Regions from separate parts of the Brevibacillus sp. genome, predicted to be linked through region 3. Evidence: riboswitches for the same ligand, from Rfam matches in the RefSeq annotation. Region 3 holds a riboswitch; each other region holds the start of a gene.
What was found. A riboswitch is a leader RNA that binds a small molecule or an ion and turns the genes downstream of it on or off. The one in region 3 is predicted to bind cobalamin.
Positions count from the first base shown of each region.

Region 1: linked by a shared signal. The riboswitch ahead of DEP07_RS14240 (energy-coupling factor ABC transporter permease) and the one ahead of DEP07_RS01100 (ABC transporter substrate-binding protein) in region 3 are both predicted to bind cobalamin.
Region 2: linked by a shared signal. The riboswitch ahead of DEP07_RS14745 (hypothetical protein) and the one ahead of DEP07_RS01100 (ABC transporter substrate-binding protein) in region 3 are both predicted to bind cobalamin.

Region 1 is NZ_DOTK01000045.1:187,961-193,393, forward strand. It holds gene DEP07_RS14225 (energy-coupling factor ABC transporter ATP-binding protein) at 1-331, opposite strand, end outside; gene cbiQ (cobalt ECF transporter T component CbiQ) at 336-1,127, opposite strand; gene DEP07_RS14235 (energy-coupling factor ABC transporter substrate-binding protein) at 1,124-1,408, opposite strand; gene DEP07_RS14240 (energy-coupling factor ABC transporter permease) at 1,405-2,169, opposite strand; cobalamin riboswitch at 2,318-2,513, opposite strand; gene DEP07_RS14245 (quinone-dependent dihydroorotate dehydrogenase) at 2,665-3,756, opposite strand; gene DEP07_RS14250 (GerAB/ArcD/ProY family transporter) at 3,904-5,004, shown strand; gene DEP07_RS14255 (spore germination protein) at 4,994-5,433, shown strand, end outside.
Region 2 is NZ_DOTK01000047.1:72,952-78,384, forward strand. It holds gene DEP07_RS14735 (bifunctional 2-methylcitrate dehydratase/aconitate hydratase) at 1-300, opposite strand, end outside; gene mmgD (citrate synthase) at 340-1,449, opposite strand; gene DEP07_RS14745 (hypothetical protein) at 1,439-1,684, opposite strand; cobalamin riboswitch at 1,838-2,036, opposite strand; gene DEP07_RS14750 (YhgE/Pip domain-containing protein) at 2,161-4,836, opposite strand; gene DEP07_RS14755 (FecCD family ABC transporter permease) at 5,079-5,433, opposite strand, start outside.
Region 3 is NZ_DOTK01000005.1:72,552-77,984, forward strand. It holds gene cobU (bifunctional adenosylcobinamide kinase/adenosylcobinamide-phosphate guanylyltransferase) at 1-376, opposite strand, end outside; gene DEP07_RS01090 (ABC transporter ATP-binding protein) at 389-1,165, opposite strand; gene DEP07_RS01095 (FecCD family ABC transporter permease) at 1,171-2,208, opposite strand; gene DEP07_RS01100 (ABC transporter substrate-binding protein) at 2,210-3,193, opposite strand; cobalamin riboswitch at 3,342-3,483, opposite strand; gene DEP07_RS01105 (MBL fold metallo-hydrolase) at 3,619-4,566, opposite strand; gene DEP07_RS01110 (YbaK/EbsC family protein) at 4,665-5,150, opposite strand; gene DEP07_RS01115 (helix-turn-helix domain-containing protein) at 5,210-5,433, opposite strand, start outside.

The DNA.
Region 1 (5,433 bases), on a different contig from region 3:
TGCACAGCCCGTAGGATACATCCTCCGCTACGGTACTGGCGATCAGTTGGTGCTCCGGGTCCTGGAAGACAAGACCGACTTTTTGCGTCATCTCCTGCAAGGCAGCGCGTTTGTAGCTGAGCGGCGTCCCTTTCCAGCTCACTTGCCCTTGCTGCGGCTGGATGATCCCGTTCCCGTGCAAAAACAAAGTAGATTTGCCGCAACCGTTTCGTCCGAGCAGCGCGCATTTTTTCCCTTCTGGAATGCCCAGGGACAGTCCGCGCAGCACAGGGCCGCGGCCACCCGGATAGGCGTAGTGCACGTCAGCAAATTCCAACAGCCATGATGTCAAAGCATTATCCCCCTGTCCACCACTCCAGCAAAATCAGCAGAACACAGCCTGCTATCGACTCCCATTCATATCGTCTGGAGCGGGAATGACTATGCAAAGAAAGCACCTGCAAGCTTTCCCCGAAGCCTCTGGCTGCCATCCCTTTGTACAACGCATCGTATTTGCGCATCGCCCTGACGAACAGCTGGGCAGCCAGACCGCCGATGTCGCGCATCGTCGCGCGAAATCCCCGGTGCCCGCCACGCGAGCGCTGAGCAATCCACAACTGATGGGAGACGCCGAGCAACACGAAAATAAAGCGGTACATAATCATCAGCAAATCCGTAACGATGACCGGAAGCCGCAGCTTGCGCAACACCTGCAAAATCTCGGCAAACGGCACCGTAAACAAAATAAAGGAAAAGCAGGCAAGGCTGGCCATCGTTCGCCAAAACAGCACCCACACCTTGCTGATGGCGCTCGCTGGAACGTAAATCAAATAAGGGCCGACATGCCACGCCACTGCCATCTGAGTCACAGGAGCTGTCTCCGCCCTTGTCGCTTCCAACAGAAGTGCAGGCAAACCCAAAACAAAGAACGAGAGAGACAAAAGAAGAAATCCGAAATAGAAACGGACGGGAATACGGGCATATCCGATCACCCATACTCCCATCCAAATGCAAATCGCCATTTGCAACCACTCATGTCCTGTCAAAACGAGCAAAATCAACGCGCTCGCAAACAGAAGCTTGTGTTCCGGCGGCAAAAATCTCAGACGGTTTTGATACGAAAGAGAGTCAAGCTGCTGCCAGTTCATTTTTTGTTTTTATCCAGCCGACCTTTGTACAAGCCCATCGCATAGCCGACAATGCCCGCTCCCAATGCCGCTTGCACGGCAAACAGCAAGCTCTCCGTCTCGCCTCCTGGCGGTTCAAGCAGCGGCTGGAACCACGGCTCGTACGCAGGGGCAATCTCCTTGATCGCTTCCTCTGCCGCTCCGTCCGCTCCGCCGAACTCCGAGTCCTGCACCAAAAGCAACGGCACGATCGCAAGCACGACGACACCCAGGAGCAGCAGCCAGTTCATTCCTTTTTTCACAGCGATTCCTCCCGTTTCAGCAAGCGCAGCTCCGCCAGCTCTTTTGCATTGTAAGATTGAAGCCAGTTCCAGACGAGCACGGTCAGAAGCCCCTCGCTGATCGCCAACGTAATTTGTGTGATGGCAAAAATGCCAGCGAACTTGGCGAAAGAAGCCAATACCCCGCCAGACTCAGCCGGAAAAGCCAGCGCCAACTGAACAGATGTCACTACATAAGTCGCCAGGTCAGCAAGAGCTGCCGCAGCGAAGACAGCCAAACGTTGTCCTCCGTTGGCACGGACAATCAGGCGGTACACCCCGTAAGCCACCATCGGCCCGACAACCGCCATCGAAACGGCGTTGGCGCCAAGCGTGGTCAATCCGCCATGCGCCAACAGCAAGGCTTGGAACAACAGCACCAGACTGCCCAGCACAGACATCACCCACGGGCCGAACATGATCGCCCCAAGTCCTGTTCCGGTAGGATGGGAGCTGCTTCCCGTCACCGAAGGAATTTTCAAAGCAGACAGCACGAAAGCAAAGGCACCTGATACGCCAATAAGCAGCTTCATTTGCGGGTGTTCTTTGACGATTTTGTTTAACGAACGAATGCCAAGAATGAAGAACGGAATAAATACTACCCACCAGAACAACGCCCACGACAGCGGCAAATACCCTTCCATAATGTGCATCGCGTAAGAAGTTTGCGGTTCATTTACGAGAAAATAAAGAACAAAGCCCGCAATCAATAAACAGGTCGAGACAAAGCGTGATCGATTCAAGGCAACTTCTCCTCCTTTGCTGTTCTTTTTACCGTTTTTTCCAATCAAAAAAGCCCCATCCGATAGCAGACGAGGTATGCGCACAAAACAATAGACATGAACTTCTGTCCAATTGCTCCGTATTCACCGCTCCTTTCCGCGAAGGTCTCCAGGGTGTGGCAAGTAGGTAGGTCTCCTGGCTTTCAGATCGATGCGCTCTTTGTCCTTCCCCATATGAATATGAGTGGAACTTCATCAAAGAGAACTCCCTGATTACAGTGGCGGGACCGCTCGGGACTTTCACCCGATTCCCTGTTACCCTTCGTGCTTATGCACACAAAGGCACCTATTGCCGACAATATCCAATTGTTTGACAGTTCTTGCTTGTCCTACATTATTATACTCAATCGCCCAATCCAGCGTAAAGCTTATTATCAAAAGGCTCCTGCAACCGATGACCTTTTGGCGAATGTCATTGACTGCACGAGCCTTGTTTTTGGTTCTACGTTTTTGATTCTACGCTTTCGCGTCCACGCCAACCGCTTCGCTGATGTGGGAAAAGCCGTCCCGCTGCATCAGCTTGAGCAATTGCTTGTTGATCTGCTTCGAAATGCCAGGCCCTTGATAAATCATGCCAGTATAAACCTGAACCAGGCTGGCGCCCGCGCGTATTTTCTGATAGGCGTCTTCTCCGGTAAAAATGCCTCCGACACCGATAATCGGCACTTTGCCTCCGACTTCCTGATAAATCTCTTTCACCCACGCTGTCGATCGCTCTGTCAGCGGCTTTCCGCTCAAACCGCCCGCTTCCTCGGCGTACCGATGCCCTTGAACAGCTTCCCGCGACAGTGTCGTATTGGTGGCAATAATCCCGGAAATGCCTTCCGCCACAGCCCCTTGCACGACATCGCGCATATGCTCGTCAGACATGTCTGGAGCTACTTTGAGCAAAATCGGTTTTTTCTGAATGCCGCGCGCTTCCAGCTCAGCCGCTTTCTCGCGTATCGCCCGCACCAGCTGGCGCATGCTTTCTGTCTCCTGCAAGTCGCGCAAATTCGGCGTGTTCGGCGAGCTGATGTTAATGACGAAATAATGGCCGTACGCATAGAGCATGTCCAGACACTTGATATAGTCAGAAGCCGCTTCCTCATTAGGAGTGACTTTGTTTTTGCCAATATTGATCCCGATCGGAACATCGGAATAAGCGTAATCTACCAGATGCTGCGAAGCCAAATACGCACCGTGGTTGTTGAAGCCCATTCGGTTGATCACTGCTTCGTGTTCAGGCAAACGGAACAAGCGGGGCCTCGGATTGCCAGGCTGTCCCTGCGGCGTCAAAGTCCCGATTTCCACAAAGCCGAACCCGAGCGCACCGAGCGCATGATATACTTCGGCATTTTTGTCAAAACCGGCGGCGAGTCCTACCGGATTGGGAAAAGTCATTCCCCACAGCTTTGTCGCCAGACGCTCGTCCTTCAACTGGAACATCATTCTGAGCAAGCTTTTTCCCGGAGCAGAATCTTCCATCAGCTTCAAGGCACCAACCGTTTTTTCATGAATCTCTTCCGTATCCATCTGGAACAGATATTTTCTTATGAGCTTATACATCCCGGCTGCACTCCTTACTCCATTTTTACCTCATTGTAGAATACCACACTTTGTTTCTCGTGGGCTAACCTTTATACGCGATACATATTTCCAGTCGAGCAGACAAACTATAACAAAACCAGCGATTTAAAAGGGGACGTATGTTTCATGAAAGCAGACGGAAAAATCGGGATTGGCCAAGCGATCATGGTCATGATGCTCTCAATCGGAATAACCAACCATGTTACCCTTATTCCTCTGCTGCTCAGCAAAGCTGGGCGCGATGCCTGGCTGAGCGTCATTATTGGCGCCATCCCCTTTGCCGTTTGGGCATACGCCCTGTTTTTCATCAATAGACGGATCAGACAGATGTCGCTGTCCCAGTGGCTTCTTTTGCGATCAGGAAAAACCGTCCGGCATCTACTCCTCGCCCCGATCATCCTTTGCCTGTACTTGATGGCCCTCGTCAATTTAATCGATACGCAAACATGGACTACCGTCAACTATTTGCCGCAGACACCGGAATGGGTGACAGCGCTTGCCCTGATCATTTTGTGCGTGTTCGCCTCTTACGGCGGCATAGCTTCTGTCGGCATTACTTCCGGCATCCTGCTGCCTGCCGTTTCGTTATTGGGCATGTTCGTCGCGTTTGGCAACATTCCCAAAAAAGATTATACCCAGCTTTTGCCGCTGTTCCAGAACGGGCTTATGCCCACCCTGCACGCCATGGTGTTTGTAGGAGGAGGATTTACCGAGCTGTTCCTGTTGCTTTTGCTGCAACACCACATTCGCAAACCGCTTCGCGCCGTCCACTATATCATCATGATCGCGATCGTCCTGGTACTGACCCTCAGTCCGCTTACAGGAGCCATCGCCGAGTTCGGGCCTGTGGAATCGACGCGCCAGCGGTTTCCCGCCTTTGAGCAATGGCGGCTTTTGACGATCGGCAAAGACATCGAGAACATGGAGTTTTTCTCGATTTTCCAGTGGCTGTCCGGGTCGTTTATCCGCATTACGCTTTGCTTGCTGCTGCTCGGGGAGCTGCTCGTCCTGCGCACGAAAAAGCAAAGAAAATACGTCATGTTCGTCCTTGGCGCCAGCATGATCGCCCTGACCAGTCTTCCTTACAGCGACATGCAATTCGTGACGTTTCTCTCGAAGATTTACTATCCTTTTTACTTGCTGGTTATGGTAGTCGTCACACTCATCTTGTTCCTGCTGTCGCTGCGAAAACCAACCAGATTGGAGGATGTGAGCCATGACCCTTGAAGAGGAGCTGCGTGATAGATTTGCGCATTGTGCTGATGTCGTCTTCCTGCGGGCTGTCACCCCGAACGATCAGTCTGTGCTCATGCTGTACTGCGAAGGTTTGGCGGACGTACGGCATTTGCAGGAGACGGCTTTGCCTCAATTGGAGCACTGCGTAAATTCTGGCGATCTGCGCTCGCTTCCGCTCGTCCCTTTGTTCACCAATCCGGAGCTGTGGACTGAACGGCTCTTCGCGGGAGACTTGCTGATTTTTTTGGGGGATTCGCCGCCTTTTTCCTGGGACATTTCCAATCGGCCGCAACGGGGTACAGAAGAAGCCAACACGGAAATTTCCATCAAAGGCCCGCGAGACGGCTTCGTGGAGGATTTGTCGACCAATGTGGCCCTCATCCGCAAACGCATGCGAACGATCACACTCGCTTATGAGCC
Region 2 (5,433 bases), on a different contig from region 3:
CCACGTATCGTTGTAGTCGAGCCAGCGAATCATGCATCCGATGTTGAACGCTCCGCGCACAGGATCAAGCACATACGCTGTGCCGGGAACACGGCTGCCGTTCGGAACGACTGTGCCCGGGACGATAGGCCCCAAAAGCTTCGTGCACTCGGGATAGGACAAGGCCAAAATGCCGCATCCGAGCGTGTCCAACAGTACGTAGCGCGCGGTCTGGAACGCCTCCTCGCTCGTAATCTCCTTCGTCAGCACATAGTCTGCGATCTCCTCCAGCAACTGGTCTGTTTTGGTGCGATCATTCATTTTCAACAAGCGACTCATTCCTTTCTGCTTGGATTGGATTTAGGCGTGGCGTTGGCCGATGTAGTTGACCCGTGGACGGAAAAGGCGGTTGTGGCTATGCTGCTCGATGACGTGTGCGCACAGCCCCACTGTTCTTGCGCTGAAAAAGATCGGTGTGTACAGCGGAATCGGAATCCCCAGCATCCAGTAAACCGGAGCGGCATAGTAGTCGAGATTCGGGTAAATGCCCTTCTCGCGCTCCATGATTTTTTCGCCTGCCTCGCACATCTGGTACAGCAAGTCGTCGCCTTTTGCATCACACAATTGCTTCAGGGCGTCCTTCATCATCAGTGCGCGCGGGTCGATCTTTTTCATGTACACGCGGTGCCCGAAGCCCATGATCCGCGCCTTGTTGGCCAGCTTGGACTCCAGCAAAGCTTCAAACTCCTTGACCGAGCCTGCCTCAAGCAGCATGTGCATCACCGCTTCGTTCGCGCCGCCGTGCAAGTTCCCTTTCAAGGAAGCGACCGCCCCGGTCAACGCCCCGTACAAATCCGACATCGTCGAGGCAATGACGCGTGCCGTAAACGTCGAATTAGGCATCTCATGCTCGCTGTACAAAACAAGCGAACGGTCGAAGATGGCTTCTTCAAAGTCGGACGGGATTTTGCCCGTGATCATGTACAGGAAATTCGCACTGTACGACAGCTCCGGCAGCGGCGCGATCAGCGCTTCCTTTTGAATCACGCGGTAGCTGTTGGCGACGATGTTCGGCACTTTGCCCAGCAGCTTGTAAGCCCGCTCCTTGTTGGCTTGCGCCGTGCAGTTGTCCAGTTGGCTGTCGTATCCGGCAAGCGCAGAAAGCCCGGTGCGCAAGCCGTCCATCGGATGCGTTTTTTCCGGCAGCAGCTTGAGCATGTCGAATACTTGGTTCGGTATGTCGTACTCGGCTTTCAGCTTTTCTTCCACTTCGCGCTTTTGCTGTTCGTTCGGCAACGATTCTTCCAGCAAAAGATGGACGATATCCAAGTAACGATGCGCTTTGGACAGCTCGATCAAATCGTACCCTTTGATGACGATTTCCCCTTGCTTCGTATCCAAAAAGGAAATGCTCGTTTCCGCAGCGACTACACCTTCCAGACCTGGAAAAAACTTTTCTTCAGCTCCCATTCTCTTCATCCTCCGCCCCGATTAAGTTGACCTTTAGACGTTGATAAGCCTTGTCGAGATTGTGCAAAAGCTTTTCTTGATCTGCCTGATTTTCTGCTCGCCTGATGACCTCTGCTTTTAATTTCGCGTAATGCGCTTTGATCGCGCTCGGGTTCTCTATCGTCAAGTTGTTCATAATGCACGCCTGAAAATCGTTGGTGAAATACTCCACCGTTCCAAACAAAAAATCACTCATCCGTCACGTACCCTCCTGAAAATCCGCACAAAAAAACAACTTCCGCAGAAGTTGTTAAGAGGCGAATGAATACCGAAATAAGCATGCTGATTGTGAAAATCAAAAACACGCCTATCCATCTCGCACTTAACACCCCCTATCCTCGTAGGTATTGATGTTGCGCTCAAACAGGCAGGTCTCCTGGCTTATGATCATCGCTTTTCGAACCTTCCCATTTTCGGCTGGCGAAAACAGTGGTATCTTCGAATCGCTCCCAATTACAGTTGCGGGACAGCGTCGGATTCGAACCGAACTTCCCTTTTAAGCAGATAAAAGTGTTGAATTTATCTGCACCTGTTTGTACACGTATGAAGTTTGCTCTCAATATATCAGTTATTTTGAAAATTAACAATTCTTTTCTTTGCTAAATATTGGATATTTCAGCCATAGAAAAAGCCAGCCCATCTACTGACAGGCTGGCATCATGGCCGAGCGGATTACCCGATGATCTTCGTTTTCTTCGCATTTTCCATCGATTTTTGAATCAGCCCGCTCAGCGGTCGTTTCAAGGCCAGCGCAATAAACAGACTGATGCCGATGAAGCCGCACAGCATGAGAATATCCCGAATCGCCGTCTCCCAGAGGACGCCCCCGACCCCTTCACGCAACAAACTGATCGCGTAGGTGAACGGCATAAACGGATTGAGTGCCTGGAAAAAAGGCGCCGTCATGCTGATCGGGAACGTGCCCCCGGAGCTGGAAAACTGGAAGACCATGAAAATGATCGCGATACCCTTGCCGACATTGCCGAATACCGACAACAGCGTATACGTGATCGTCACGAACACCATACTGACGAGCATCGCGAAAAGGACAAACGGAACTTTGTCCGCCACATACGCTTCCAAAATGTAAAAGTCACCGAGCGTAATACACAGTGCCTGGAACAGCCCGATTGTCACGAATGTGCCCAGACGGCCAAGGTACAGCTGGTACGGCTTGTAGCGTCCGTCCGGGTTCTCCGGGTCTGGTTTGAGCAAAGAAATCAGCAAGGTCGCTCCTACCCATAGCGACAATACTCCGTAAAAAGGCGACATTGCCGAACCGTAGTTGGGAATCGGATATTTGCGGTTTTCCTTGATCTGCACCGGACTTGCCAAAAACTCGCTCTCTCGCTTGATATCCCCGCGCAGCAGCTTGGCGAGATCGGCAAAGTGATTGTTCGCCTCGACCTCTCTCAGCTTGTCCGCCGCTTGCGCAATCGCACTCTCCAGCTTGGGCAGATCATCGCGCACCAGCTCGGCTACCCTGTGGACGCCGTTCTCCACCTCCGGCAGCTTGTTACGGACAAAGTCAGCCAGCTTGGTCAGCTCCGCCTCGGCTTGCGGCAAATCGTTTTGGATGAAGCCAGCCGCCTGGTCGAGCTTTTGCTTGATTTCTGGCAAATGCTGCTTGAGGAACGGCGCTGCCGTGTGGATCGCTTTGGCAAACGCTTCGGACTTGCTTTGCAACGTTTGCGCCAGTTCATGGACCCGCGCCTGAATCTGCGGCAGCTCCTGCTCGATTCGTTTCAGTTCGGCCAGCCCCAGCTCCAGTCCGGCTTTTGTCTCTTTCAAAATCGCCTCGATATCCGGCAGCCTGTCTTTTGCTTTTTGCAGCAGTTCGGCGGAATCGCCCACGACTGTTTTCAGCTTTTCGATGCCCTCCGCGATTTTCGGAACGATTTCGCTATCGTAGCGCGCCAGGATGTCTCCCAGCTCCGCACTCGTGTTTTTCGCCAACTGATTCAGACTCTCGATCAAGTCTCTTGCGGGCTTTTTCCCGTCTGCCAACGCTTTCGCTATCGTATCGAGAATCTCGATTTGCCGATGCATTTTCTCTTCCAGCTTATGGAGCCGCTCGGAAAAAGGCGTCAGCGGCTGCCCCGGAATGTAGCGGTTCAGCTTGTCGACCAGCGCAGAGGTGTGTTCGACGATACGCGCAGCTTTGCCTAGCTTGTCAGACACAGCCTGCACTTCGGCAGCTGTAGGCAACCGTTCGGGATTGATTTGCAGCAGCCTGTCTGTCAGTTGCACAAGCGCATCGGACGCCTGCTGAGCCAAAATGAGATTTTGCTTGATGAGCGGAGCGATTGTTTCAAAAGCGCCGTCATGCGCCGTGAAAAATTGATTGAGCCGATCGGCAAAATCGACTCCCTTGTCAGCCAATTCTCCGATGCGCGGCAAGGCGTTTTGCGCCGCCGAAACTATCTCAATTGCCTGACTGGCCTTTTGCGTGGCCGTAGTCACCGCATTGGTCACTTTGCCGAAGTTTTGGTCCAGCTCGACGATGCGCCCGACCGCCTGATCGATCATCGGCAGCTTTTCTTCCATCGCGATGACGGCGGAAGCAGCGTCGTTGATGCGCGGCCAGTTTTGCTGAATCTTCAAAAGAGCATCGGCCGCCTGGTTAATCTCGGGGATGCGCTTCTCCACTTCCGGGATGATTTGCGCTTTTTCATGAATGTCCGGCAGCTTTTTTTCGATCTCCAACACTTTCTGACCTGCCGCATGAATCTCCGGGAGCTTGCTTTCCAGTTCGAAAATGCCGCTCTCGATCTTGCGAATGGTCGGCAACTGCTCCTCCAGCTTCACGCCAATCTCCGTCAGCTTGGTCAAAAGCGCTTCGCTGACCGCTTCCGTGAAGCTCTCGTTGATCTGCTTGGCAATCGCCGATACACCCGAAGAGGTGATTTTCGGAGCTACGGCATTCACTTTTTCGTTGACGGTATAAATGACTTCGGGCCTGTCCAGCCGACCATTGACGATTCCGGTAATCTTTTCGGAAAAGTCGGCGGGAATCAGGATGCTGGCGTAATAATCGCCGCGATCCACGCCGCGTTCGGCTTCTTCCTTCGTCACGAACGTCCAGCCCAGCTTTTCATTGTGCTGCAAGCTTTTTAGCAGCTCTTCCCCGATATTGATCTCTTTGTCCATCACTGTCGCGCCCTTGTCTTCGCTCGTCACCGCAACCTTTACCCCTTGGGTATTGGCGTACGGGTCCCAGACTGACTTGATGTTCACCCAGTCGTACAGGCAAGGAAGCAGGATGATCGCGATGATCAGGAAAATCCCCGTCGGTACTTTGAAAATATTGATCCAGTCCGTCTTGTAAATCTGCCATATAGAGCGCATGTGTGTACCACCTGATTAATTAGGAATGAAGGGCGTCAAACACTTACATGACAGTCTACCATAAAAGGAAATTAGCGGGAAGGAAGCTGCCAATAGTAGCATTGGCCCCTGTCCGTCATTTTATGATTTTGCGGGCTGTGCCTTTTGGCGATCAGGCAGCGGCGCATAGAGCGAAAAAACCGCCTGTTTTGCTAGTTTCGCAAGACAGACGGCTCCTCTTGGGTTATTTTTGCCTGCATGTGCTATGTTCGCTTCTTTTCCACCCGCACCAGGTACAAAAAGTAGGGCACACCGATCAGCGCTGTCAAAATTCCCGCGGGAATCTCGACTGGCGGATTCACTCCCCGCCCGATCGCGTCTGCGATGAGCAAAATCAGCGCCCCGATGATCGCCGCTCCCGGCAACAACATCCGGTGCTGGTTGCCAAACAGCTTGCGCGCTATTTGCGGAGCGAGCAGCCCGATAAAACCGATGGAGCCAATCGCAGCGACGCAAGCGCCTGCCAATGCGACTGCGAGCAGCAACAATCCGTAGCGGGACTGGCTGACCCTAAGGCCAAGCCCCGTAGAGCTGTGCTCGTCCAGGCTGATAATATCC
Region 3 (5,433 bases):
GTTGCAGCGCTGCAATCAGCTCATCTACCTGTGCAAGCGTGCGTTCCACTGCCTGCTCCTGTTCGTGGCGGATCAGCCAGTTGGACAGCCAGACGATCAGGCAATCAACCAGCACGACTGCCTGATTTTGCTTGAACTCGTCTCGCTGCTGCAACGAGCGAATCACGTCAGCGAGTGCATAAGGCTCCTCGACTGTCTCCCACAGAAAGCCGCTTTGCTGTCTTCGCGCGCGATGCCTTGCGATCCGCTCGCGCATCTCCTCGTCAAAAGCTTGCGCGGTGGCGATATAGACGCCTGCTTTTCCCAGATGAGCCGCATATGTTTCCGCAAACGTGCTCTTGCCGCTGCGCGCACCGCCTGTCACAAGTACGATCATTCCAACGTCTCCTTACGCCCGGGATTGCAGCATGATTTGCGGCAAATGATGGACAGGGTGCTCCATGACGATCGGTCTTGTCCCGTACACCGCTTCAATCTTGTCCGTTTGCAGCATGTCTTGCGGCGTTCCTACCCCAATCTGCACTCCTTTGTGCAGCATCAGGATGCGGTCGCAGTAGAGCGACGCCAGATTCAAGTCGTGCAGAACTGCCACGACGGTCACTTGCGTCGTCTTTTGCCACTTGCGGACAATATCCATCAGTTGAATCTGGTAACCGATATCGAGGTACGTAGTCGGTTCGTCCAGCAGCAGCAGTTGCGGTTTTTGCACGAGCGCCTTGCCCAAAGCCACGCGCTGCTTCTCCCCGCCGCTCAGCTGATCCAGCGTGCGCTCCGCCAGCGGCACAAGCCCCAGCAGCTGCATGATTTCCTCGATCAGCGGCGTGACGTCATCCTTTTCCTCACCGAGCCAGTTTTGATAAGGGAAGCGTCCCATCTCCAGCACTTCGCGGACACGGAAACCGACAGGAGGCAGCCCTTCCTGTTCCAGTACGGCGAGAACACGAGCCAGCTCTTTGCGCGTATAGCGGGCAAGCGGCTTGTCAGCGAGCGTAATCTCTCCCGCATCAGGGGCAATGACGCTGGAGATCATTTTCAGCAGCGTCGATTTGCCGCTGCCATTCGGACCGATGATGCCGAAAAACTCGCCCCGCTTCACGTCAAAATCGATTTCTGTTAAAACCGATACATCCTGGTAAGCTTTTTGCAAACCTCGTACGTGGATCATCGTAGCTACCTCCTTCCGGTTCGTTTGTTTTGCTTCAACAAATAGGCGAAAAACGGCGCTCCCAAAAACGCGGTCACGACGCCGAGCGGGATTTCCGTAGGAACGAGCAGCATCCGCGCCAGCGTATCCGCCCACAGGACGTAGATGCCGCCGCCAATCGCCGACATCGGCAGCAGGATGCGATGATCCGGCCCGACCAGCATCCGCACCAGATGCGGTACGACGAGGCCAACGAAGCCGATGATCCCTGAGATCGAAACCGCTGCCGCCGTCAACAAAGTCGATACGAGCAAAATAATGAGCTTCGTCTTGTCGACATTGACGCCCAGATGCGCCGCCTGACGCTCACCCAGGGCAAACAGGTTCAAGGAGCGGGCATAGCCAACCAGCACGATTACGCCGATCAGCACATACGGAATCAGCACATACGTAAAAGCCCAGCCGCGAAACGACAAGCTGCCCATCAGCCAAAAGACGATTTCGTTCACCGTCTGGTTCGACAAGGACACCATAAAAGAGACGAGCGAACCGAGAAACGCCTGAATGACGACCCCGGATAAAATGAGCGTCTCTGTTTGCAGCTTGCCCTGCGTCTTCGCCAGCGACAGTACAATCCACAGACTGCACAGCCCCGTCAAAAAGGCGACCACAGGCGTGCTCCATTCCCCGAGAAAAGCGAATTGCAAGCCAAACAGGATCAGAAAAGCGGCACCGACAGCAGCTCCGGATGCCACTCCCATCGTAAACGGGTCTGCGAGCGGATTGCGCAGCACCCCTTGAAATCCGGCGCCCGCAAGCGACAGGCAAGCCCCTACCAGGATCGCCAGGATGACGCGGGGAAAACGCACTTTCATCACGATTTGCTCGGACGAATCCGGCCATGTCACGGCAACCAAGTCCGACATGCCGGGGAGCTGATGCAACAAGATCAGCCATACTTGCGAAAGCGGAAGCGATGCCGCTCCCATCGAAATGCTGACTACCGCCGATGCCAGCAGGATCAGACTGCTGGCTCCTCCCCATAAAAGCAACTGCTTCTTCATTTTATTTCACCAGATCAGGGTAAATCGCTTTGGCTACCTCGATCAAACCTTGGGTAATCCGCGGTCCCGGGCGCGAAAGCAAATTTTGCTCCATCCCGAAAATCTGCTTGTCGCGGATCGCCTTCATCTTGTCCCAGCCGTTGCGGTTCGCAATGATGTCCTCCAGCTTTTTCCCTGTCTTGTCGTCCGTAATGCCTTTTGCATACAAAATGACGTCAGGATCGCTTTTTAAAATCTTTTCTTCGCTGATCGGGTTCCACCCTTGGGTATCAGCGGCAATGTTTGTCGCGCCTGCCAGTGAGATCAGCTCATCCAGAAATTCCCCTTTGCCCACCGTCCAGCCCGGCGAAAACTCCAGGTACACTTTTTTCTTGTCTTCCGGCTTCACCGCTTTGACCGCTTCCTGCACGCGCGCGATGTCCTGCTTCATGCTTGCGACTACTTTTTCCGCCTGCTCCTGTCTGTTTGTAATGACACCCATCGCCAAAATGTTGTCAAATATCTCATCCATTTTTTGCGGGTGAGTCACGTAAACAGGCATGCCTAACGTTTTCAGCTTCGCAGCGACAGGCTCATCCATCGAGATTCCGCCGATGACCAGATCAGGCGACTGGGCGAGAATCGCCTCTTCGCTCGGCTTGACGACACCGCCCACTTTCGGCTTCGTGGCAGCTTCTGCCGGATAATCGTCGTAGTCGGACACCCCGACGATCCGGTCGTTCAGGCCGAGTGCGAACAAAATCTCCGTTTCACCTGGAGAGGTGGAGACAATCCGCTGCGGCTCTTTTTGCAAGGTCACTTCTTTTCCCGTCGAATCTTTGACCGTCAGCGGGTAGACAGTGGCTTTGGCCGTTGTTTCCTGTGGTGTTGTCTGTGGCGCCTCTGTCTTTGGAGCAGGGGCTGTTTGCGTGTTGCCATTGCCTGTGCAGCCGACCAAGCTTGCAGCAATGACCAGGGGCATGAGCAGTTTCCACGAACGTTTCATATGTATAACTTCCTTTCTGGGCAACTGGTTGATTCTTAGCATAGAAAAACCCCTTCGCTTCCAGCGGGAAACAAAAGGGTCGACTTGCCAGGACGATCTGGTCACGCCAAAAAGTCCTGAACGGGCCGAACCTTTCCGCGAAGGCGCAGGCACATCATGCAAACAGGCAGGTCTCCTGGCTTGCGGCTTGCGACAGCCGCTTTACAGTGGCGGGACCGCGCCGGATTTGCACCGGCTTCCCTTTTCACCTCGTCCATGACAGACGAGGCACCTGCTTGCTGTATTCAGTTGTTTGTACCTGCAAGCTAAGACTCACCCACCATCATAGCATTCCTTGGCCAAAAAAAGAATGCGTCATTTTGCAGCAAAACGCAGGTCCAGGCTGCCCGTCAACCTGCAGCAGCCTTTTGCCTAACCGACGAAAATTACTGCTTGCGCTTGTGCAAGTAATCGATAATTCCCATCGCGCACACCTGCAAATCCAGTCGCAGGACGTTCATCACTTCATGCTGCTCGGCAATGCCGCGCGCTTGCAGATGCTGGCTGACAAGAGCGAACAGCCTGTCCCCCAATTGCTCCGTGCCAAGCCCGGCGGAAACGGCCGCCTCGCCTTCTGCCACGAATACGGGAAGCCACTCTGCCACTTGCCGATAGACGTCCTCCACTTCTTCCGTCATGCCAAAATGCCCGAAGTAGATACGCTGGAGTTCGCGCTTGCGAAAACGCTCGATAGACGCAAGCATCGCCTGCGGATCGAACTGGTTTGGAGACGTGGACGGCAAAACGAAATGCAATCCGTCTTTTTGGAGTTGCGGATAAAAAACGCCCGCTGTATCACCTGTGAACATGCCGCGGCTAACCGGATCGTAAATGCTGAAATGATGGTTCGCATGGCCGGGCGAATCCAAAAATTCAAGGACACAGTTCGGCCCGATCGGCAAGGTGTCTCCGTCTTTTCGCACCAAGATTCGCTCCTCGGGAATCGCCACAATCGGATCGAACAGGCGGTTGAAATCGTCCTGGTAAACGGCTTTCGCTCCCGCAATCAAGCGGCTCGGGTCCACCAGATGGCGCGCTCCTTTTGGATGCACCACGATTTTGGCCTGCGGGCATTCGCGCAAAAACAAGCCTGCCCCGCCCGCGTGATCCAGATGAATGTGCGTCACGATGATGTATTTGACTTGCTCCGGCGAAAAGCCGAGCTTGTGCAATCCTGCCACAATGTACGGCACGGACGGGCTTGGCCCTGTCTCGACAAGCGTCAATTGTTCCTCTGCTATTACATACGTTCCCGTCCGCTCCGCCCATCCCATGTCAAAGCCGTCAATCAGATGGATGCGGTGTCCCAAGGAAATCGGTTCAGTAGGTTGCATCGATTTTTCTCCCCCTGCCAACTTGATATCGTGTGAATATTTCCACTTTACCATTGATCGTGCCCGGATTCGAGAGGGCTTTGCCGTTTCTTGGCTGGTTACGGGCGGGAAGCGATGCGCGCTACTTCGCCATTCGTCATTTGTACCAGTTGCTTTGGCGTCAGCGAAAAAACAGCGTTCGGATGCCCGGCAGCCGTCCAGATGACTTCGAAGCGAAGCAAATCCTCATCAATCCACGTCTCAATCGGTTCCAGATGTCCGACGGGCGAGACACCGCCGATGACAAATCCGGTTTTTTCGCGCACAAAATCGGCATCTGCTTTTCCCGGCTTCTCCTGCATCCATTGCGCGAGCAGCTTTTCGTCGATCCGGTTTGTGCCGCTTGCCACGACCAGAACAGGCTTGTCCGTCGTCTTCCGGCGAAAAATGATCGACTTGGCAATTTGCGCGACCTCGCATCCGATCGCTTGCGCTGCCTCCGCTGCTGTGCGGGTGCTGTCCGGCAGTTCGACCACCTGATTGTCATACCCCAATTGTTGCAATCTCGCTTGCACTTTCTGCGCGCTTTCTTTTAATCGCTGCATCAGTTTTGCTCCTTTCCTTTTACACGTTTTCGTTAAATGAACGACAGGTATGGTTATAGCTAAGGCTCTGCGTAATACATCACGACCTGAATGACGGCTTGCTTTTCGCCTTCATTGCTGTACATATGGGGAACGTTTCCGGCAAAACGGATGCCGTCTCCTTCCGACATGCGAAACAGCTCGTCCTTGATTTTCAGGCAAAACTCGCCCGCGCTGACGGTAATGTACTCGTAGACGCCTTCATTGTGTGGAGCCGACGAGTAGCTTGCCTCCGGGTCAAGCT